Regions from separate parts of the Arthrobacter sp. 10N410 genome, predicted to be linked through region 2. Evidence: predicted binding sites of a transcription regulator. Region 2 holds the regulator's gene; the other holds the start of a gene.
The links. Region 2 encodes Rex, which represses fermentation and respiration genes when NADH is low (regulators of the CRP and FNR family bind a similar motif). Its sites were predicted from a motif close to CTTGTGAANNNNTTCACAAG; they were not measured.
Positions count from the first base shown of each region.

Region 1: AC1DB8_RS05005 (glyceraldehyde-3-phosphate dehydrogenase) is a predicted target of Rex. The motif match lies at 2,194-2,213, and genes of this name have one in related genera.

Region 1 is NZ_JBFTIP010000002.1:104,739-108,136, reverse strand. It holds gene AC1DB8_RS05015 (HNH endonuclease family protein) at 1-56, opposite strand, end outside; gene AC1DB8_RS05010 (hypothetical protein) at 207-416, opposite strand; gene AC1DB8_RS05005 (glyceraldehyde-3-phosphate dehydrogenase) at 482-1,975, opposite strand; gene AC1DB8_RS05000 (hypothetical protein) at 2,259-2,411, shown strand; RNA gene rnpB (RNase P RNA component class A) at 2,481-2,874, opposite strand; gene AC1DB8_RS04990 (slipin family protein) at 2,986-3,398, shown strand, end outside.
Region 2 is NZ_JBFTIP010000001.1:333,127-336,524, reverse strand. It holds gene AC1DB8_RS01625 (hypothetical protein) at 1-287, shown strand, start outside; gene AC1DB8_RS01620 (GtrA domain-containing protein) at 502-1,359, shown strand; gene AC1DB8_RS01615 (redox-sensing transcriptional repressor Rex) at 1,407-2,102, opposite strand; gene AC1DB8_RS01610 (glutaredoxin family protein) at 2,206-2,478, opposite strand; gene AC1DB8_RS01605 (HAD family hydrolase) at 2,600-3,398, shown strand, end outside.

The sequences.
Region 1 (3,398 bases), on a different contig from region 2:
CAGGCCTGGCGCGACCGGCGCCGGGCGCGCCTGAAGTCGCGCCAGGTGACGGTCACGGAAGTTCCGGGGAGGGATGGGGCTGCTGCACCTCATCAGCCTAGGCCGGGGCACCGACAGCGGCCCGGTTGTCCACAGTGTGCAGGACAGGACAGGCTATGCCCCGGGGCTGGCGGCCGGACGGCCGCCGGCTGGTCAGTGCCGAGCGGTCACTGTTCCTTGGTGACCCGGCGGAGGTCCTCCTCGGCGAGATTCAGCAGCGCTTCCAACTGGCTGACCCGCGCGTCGTCGATCTCGCCGGCCTCGCGTTTGGCTCGGGCGTCGTCGAGGAGGCGCTTGGCTTCCTTGGCGTTCCGCCGGGCTACGTCGAGGGCATGTTCCAGGGTGGTTTCGTGCTCCACAGCCGAGTTCTGTTCCATGGCTCCATTGTGGTTCCCTTTCCCGGCCGATTCCAGCGAACCGGCCGGGAAGGTCCAAAGTGGGGCTACCCGACCTCGACCGGCAGCCCGGCAGCTTCGAGGGTCGCGGCCGCGTCCTTGGCCGGGAACGACGGCGGGTTCACGCCGGCCATTTCCTCCATCACACGGACCACCTGGCAGCTGTAACCGAATTCGTTGTCGTACCAGACGTAGAGGACAAGGTTCTTCTCGTTGCTGATGGTGGCGAGGCCATCGACGATGCCGGCGCGGCGGGAGCCGACGAAGTCGGTGGAGACAACCTCCGGCGAATCGATGTAGTCGACCTGCTTGCGCAGCTCCGAGTGCAGCGACATCTCGCGCAGGTAGTCGTTGACCTCATCCTTGGTGGTGCCGTTTTCCAGGCTCAGGTTCAGGATGGCCAGGGAGACATCCGGGGTGGGAACGCGGATGGAGCTGCCGGTCAGTTTGCCCAGGAGCTCGGGCAGGGCCTTGGCGACAGCCTTGGCGGCACCGGTCTCAGTGATGACCATGTTCAGCGCGGCGGAGCGGCCGCGGCGGTCACCCTTGTGGAAGTTGTCGATCAGGTTCTGGTCGTTGGTGAAGGAGTGGACCGTCTCTACGTGGCCGTGCACGACGCCGTAGCGGTCGTTGATCGCCTTTAGTACCGGCGTGATGGCGTTGGTGGTGCAGGACGCCGCCGAAACAATCTTGTCCGAATCCGTGATGGTGGCGTGGTTGATGCCGTGCACGATGTTTTTCAGCTCGCCCTTGCCCGGGGCGGTGAGCAGAACGCGGGAAACGCCCTTGCTCTGCAGGTGCTGGGAGAGGCCCTCGGCGTCGCGCCAGCGGCCGGTGTTGTCGACCACCAGTGCATCGTGGATGCCGTAGGCGGTGTAGTCCACCGTGGCCGGGTTGTCCGAGTAGATGACCTGGATCTGGACGCCGTTGGCAGTGATGGTGTCGTTCTCGAGGTCCACCTTGATGGTGCCTTCGAAGGACCCGTGCACCGAGTCGCGGCGCAGCAGGCTGGCGCGCTTGGTGAGGTCGTTGTCCGACCCGCGGCGCACCACGATCGCGCGCAGCCGCAGGCCGTGCCCGCCGCCGGCCTTCTCGATCAGGAGGCGGGCCAGGAGCCGGCCGATGCGGCCAAAGCCGTAGAGGACGACGTCGGTGCTGGTGCGGTCGTCGCCGCCGCGCTTGCCGACCACTTCGGCCAGCTCCTCGCGCAGGAAGTCGTCCAGGCTGATGCCGTTGCCTTCTACGCGGTACTTTTCGGTCAGGCGGGCAATGTCGATGGCTGCCGCGCCGAGGTCCAGCTTGGTGAGGGCGTCGAGCAGGGGCGCGGTCTCTTCGAGGCGCAGCTCTTCCTTGCTCATCCGGCGGGCAAAACGGTGCGCCTTGAGGATGTTCATGGTGGACTTATTGATCAGGCTCCGGCCGTGGATGGACGTCACCACGTTGTTTTCGCGGTACAGCCGGCCGATCACCGGAATCATGGCCTCGGCGAGCGCCTCCCGGCCCATCCACGTATCAAGACAAGAATCTGACGTCTGGCTCACAGAACTACCTTCCTAAAATCCACCACATACGTCCTCGTATGCGGAAGTCGGCTGCCGGCGGATCTCCGGAACCTGGACGCGGCGGGGATTCGGTCCACCCCGGGCGCCTGCATGGAGCGCAAAGAAAAAGCCACCGGCGGCGAACGCAGACCCGGTGGCAGAACATCTACGTTCGCTATCCATTCTAGAGCGGGGCGCCGGTCCAGGGGGCCGGAGGCGGCGTGAAATCACTCACACGAGCGGGGTCCGCCGCGTCACGCAGCCCTTGACGTAGGATGTCCAGATGGGACTCATAGTTGCACTACTTGTCATCTGGCTCATTCTTTCGATCCTGGGCTTCGTCGTGAAGGGCCTGCTTTGGCTGGCCGTCATCGGCCTGGTCCTGTTCGTCGCCACGGCGGCGTGGGGCTGGGTGAAGCGGAAGGCCAAGGCCTGATCCGAAACCTACACCTCGATCCAAACGGCAAGGACCGGCACCACACGGTGCCGGTCCTTTTCGTTTGGTTGGATGGGTTGACCGATACGCCGGGTTCTGTGTTCCCGCGCTGTTGCCGGCGCGGGAGTAGCGGCCATCCATCTACGGACGCCGTTGCCGACGCCCTCCAGCGGCCTACCCGGACACTCGGGCGGGCAGCCCTCAAACGTGTCCTGTCTGGCCTTGCTCCGGGTGGGGTTTACCTAGCCTTCCCGGTCACCCGGGAAGCTGGTGGTCTCTTACACCACCGTTTCACCCTTACCTGCTCCCCCGACCGTGCGGACACGGCCCTGGGGCAGGCGGTCTATTCTCTGTGGCACTGGCCTGCGGGTTACCCCGAGTGGGCGTTACCCACCACCCTGCCCTGCGGAGCCCGGACGTTCCTCGAGCCACTTGCGTGACGCGCGGCCGCCTGGTCAACCCATCCGGTTCTCATTCTACGGGCTGCCCCCGCAGGCTCACCGCACCGGCGCCTTTTGGGCCTGCCGGTGGGAGAATGAAAGCAGCAACCCCGCCAGGCAAGGAAGCGATTCGGATGGATTTCACCGCCGTCGTCATTTGGCTGATCATCGCCGCGCTCGTGCTCATCCTGGCCCGGGCCTCGATCCGGATTGTGCGCCAGTATGAGCAGGGCGTGCTGTTCCGGCTGGGCCGGGTGATCGGAGTCCGGATGCCCGGGCTGCGCTTTATCATCCCGGTGATCGACCGGCTGCAGCTGGTCAGCCTGCGGATCGTGACCATGCCGATCCAGTCGCAGGGCATCATCACCCAGGACAACGTCAGCGTGGATATCTCCGCGGTGGCCTACTACCGGGTGATCGACGCCGTGAAGTCGGTGGTGGCGATCGAAAATGTGGCTGCCGCGATCAACCAGATCGCCCAGACGACGCTCCGCAAGGTGGTCGGCCGGCACAGCCTGGACCAGACCCTGTCCGAAACGGAACACAT
Region 2 (3,398 bases):
TTGTGGTCTCGCCCCCGGCCGGCATCCTGCTGCTATTGCTGGTGCTGGTGGCGGTGGCCCTGGCCGCGGCACAGGTCACGCTGGCGATGAAGATGAAGGAGGGCTGGGAATGGGCCAGGTTCGCCCTCACCATCGCCGCCGGCGTCAGCCTGGTGCTCGCCCTGGCCAGCATCGGCGTCGCGGGAGGCGGAAGCTGGCCCGGCTTCGTCATCAGCCTGGTGGCGACCGTGCTGATGTGGCTGCCGAAGTCGCAGGCCTGGTTCGACGCGTTCAAGGGCCGTTCCTGACCTTCCTCGGCACCAGGCTGCTCCTCGGTGGCTTTGCCTCCGGAAACGCGGATACCCGCGTGCCGGCGGCTCCAAAAATGCCCCTCAGAATACCTCCGCGGAATGACCCAAACCGCCGCGAGCGCGGGGTACGGTGTAGTTAAACCATGCTGGGGGCAGGGTGAAGACACTGGTCCCGGTAGCCCATCCCGTCATCGAAATGCAAAGGACCGCCATGAGTAACCCGCCAGTCGAGCCTTCCAGCCCGGACGGACCCGAGTCGGGCAAGCAGGCTCCGCAGTACGGCCAGAACGCTCCCCAGTTCGGACAGCAGCCGCCGGCTCCGCAGTATGGGCAGAATGCCCCGCAGGCGCCCCAGTACGGCCAGCAGGCTCCGCAGTATGGCCAGAACGCCCCGCAGGCGCCCCAGTACGGGCAGCAGGCTCCGCAGTACGGGCAAAACGGGCCCCAGTACGGGCAGCAGGCTCCCGGCTATGGCCAGCAGCCGCCGGCCTACGGGCAGGCCCCGGGCCAGTTCGGCCAGAGCCCCTACGGCCAATCCCCTTACGCGCAGTATCCGTCGGAACTCCCCACCGGTGGAGCCGGGACCAGGCCGCCGCAGCTCGACCTCGCCTTCTGGCTCATCATCGGTGCGGGCATCCTGTCCCTCATCAGCAGCCTGGTTGTGTCCTTTACCGGGGCGGACTACTTTGAGACCGCGATGCAGCAGGCCGGCGCCCAGCAGGGCAGGAGACTCTCAGCGGACGAACTCAATGCGGTGCGGGCAATCGTCCCCATCAGCGGCATCATTGGCGGCCTCATCTCCTTCGGGCTCTACGCGCTGGTCGCATTCCCGGTCCGCAAGGGCAAGAATTGGGCCCGCATCCTGGGAACGGTCTTTGCCGCCCTGTCGCTGTTTGGCCTGTTCGGCGGCGTATTCGCCTTCGGCGCACTCTCCGGCGTGCTGCAGATCATCGTGATCCTGATGGGCGTGGCCGGCATCGTGATCCTGTACCTGCCGACGGTTTCCCCCTACTTCCAGAAGCAGCAGCCGTTCTCCAACCCGTACGCGCAGAACCCCTACGGCCGCTAACCAAGCACCGCTGCAGAGGGCGCGGGAGCCGGATGGGCCGACTGAAGTCAGTCGGCGTCTTCCGGGTCCTGCGCCCTTTGTGCGTGGTAGGCGAGAATCTGCAGTTCGGTGGCCATATCCACCTTGCGGAGATTGACTCCCGGCGGGACCTGCAGCATGACCGGGGCGAAGCTCAGGATGCTGCGCACGCCTGCGGCCACTACCCGGTCGCACACGCTTTGCGCCACGGCCGCGGGCAGCGCCAGGACCACCATGTTGGTCCCGGTGCGGCGCAGCACGGCTTCCAGATCTGCGGCGTCGCTCACCCGCAGCCAGCCAACCTCGCTGCCCACCACCATCTGGTCGGCGTCGAAGATCGCCACGATGTCAAAGCCCCGGGACTCGAAGCCGCCGTACCGGGCGAGGGCCTTGCCGAGGTTGCCGGCGCCGACGATCGCAACTTTCCAGTCATGGGTCAAACCCAGGGCCGCGGCAATGTGCCGGTTCAGGTACTGCACCTCATAGCCCACGCCCCGCGTTCCATAGGACCCCACATAGGAGAGGTCCTTGCGGAGGGTGGAGGAACTGACGCCCGAAGCCTCGGCGAGCGATTCAGAGGAGACCCGGTCCACCCCCTCGGCCAGCAAAGTGGTCAGGGCGCGCAAATAGATCGTCAGCCGCGCCACGGCCGCGGGCGGGATCTGCTTGGCAGCAGGTCCGGCCGCCCCGGGCAGGGCGTCGGGTGAAGAATCCAGCGAAGTCACTATCTGCTCCATTGCGTCGCGTTGTGACTCCACTCTAGAGCCCCCGCAGTTCGGGCCACAAAGCCGGGGACCGCGTCGCCGCAGCCGCTTGCCCGGGGTGCACTCAGGCTGACTGGCCGAGGGCGCGGCGCAGGGTTCGGGCCAGCCGAACCTCGTCGATCCGCCAGAAATCCCGCTGGACCCCGTCCACCAGCAGTACCGGGATCTCCTCGGCGTAGCGCTCGCGCAGGACATCGTCGTCGTCGATGGACCGCTCGGACCAGCCGAGTCCCAGCGCAGCGGTGACCCGGCCGACGGCGTCGCGCGCGTCCGCGCACAGGTGGCAGTCAGCTTTGGTGATGAGTACGACATCGGGAAGGGGCGCGGGTATGGCCATGGTTCCACGGTAGCCCGGCGCCCGGCCCGGCGTCGACGCGACCTGGTGTTCCAGCCGGGCGGCCGGTGCGGCGGGGCCCCTTCTGCGCGTGGGATCCCCCGCCATTGACTAGACTCGTGGCATGCCCGAGGAGAAGATCGTCGCTGTGGCCACGCGGCCTGTTGCGTCACCGCAGCACGGCGAAGCCGCCTTCTTCGACGTTGACAACACCCTTATGAGGGGCGCCAGTCTCTTCCACGTGGCCCGCAAAATGCATCAGCGCGGGGCGTTCACCATTCCCCAGGCGGCGGGCTTTGCCTGGAAGCAGCTGATGTTCGTGTTCCGCGGCGAGAACATGGACGACGTCCACGCCGTCCGCGACACCGCCCTGAGCCTCGCCTCGGGTTTCACCGTGCAGGACATCGAAGCCCTCGGCGAGGAAGTCTACGACGAGATGATCGAGTCCCGGATCTGGCCCGGCACCAAGGCCCTGGCCGAACAGCACCTGCGGGTGGGCCGCCGGGTCTGGTTGGTCACGGCCACGCCGATCGAGGTGGCCACCGTCATTTCCACCCGGCTGGGCCTCACCGGCGCCCTCGGCACCGTGGGCGAGATCCACGACGGCTCCTACACCGGACGGCTGGTGGGCGAGATCCTGCACGGCCCGGCCAAGGCCGTCGCAGTCCGCGGCATTGCCGAGGCGGAGGGCCTGGACCTGAACCGCTGCTGGGCCTACAGCGACTCCCACAATGACATTCCGCTACTCAGCATGGTCGGGCACCCGGTGGCCATCAACCCCGACGCCCGGCTGCGCCGCCACGCCCGCGAACACAACTGGCCGGTCTACGACTTCCGGTCCGGCCGTCGCGCCGCGACCCTGGGCCTGAAGGCCGCAACCGTCGGCGGGGCCATCTACGGTCTCTGGCGGGGCTTCTCCCGCT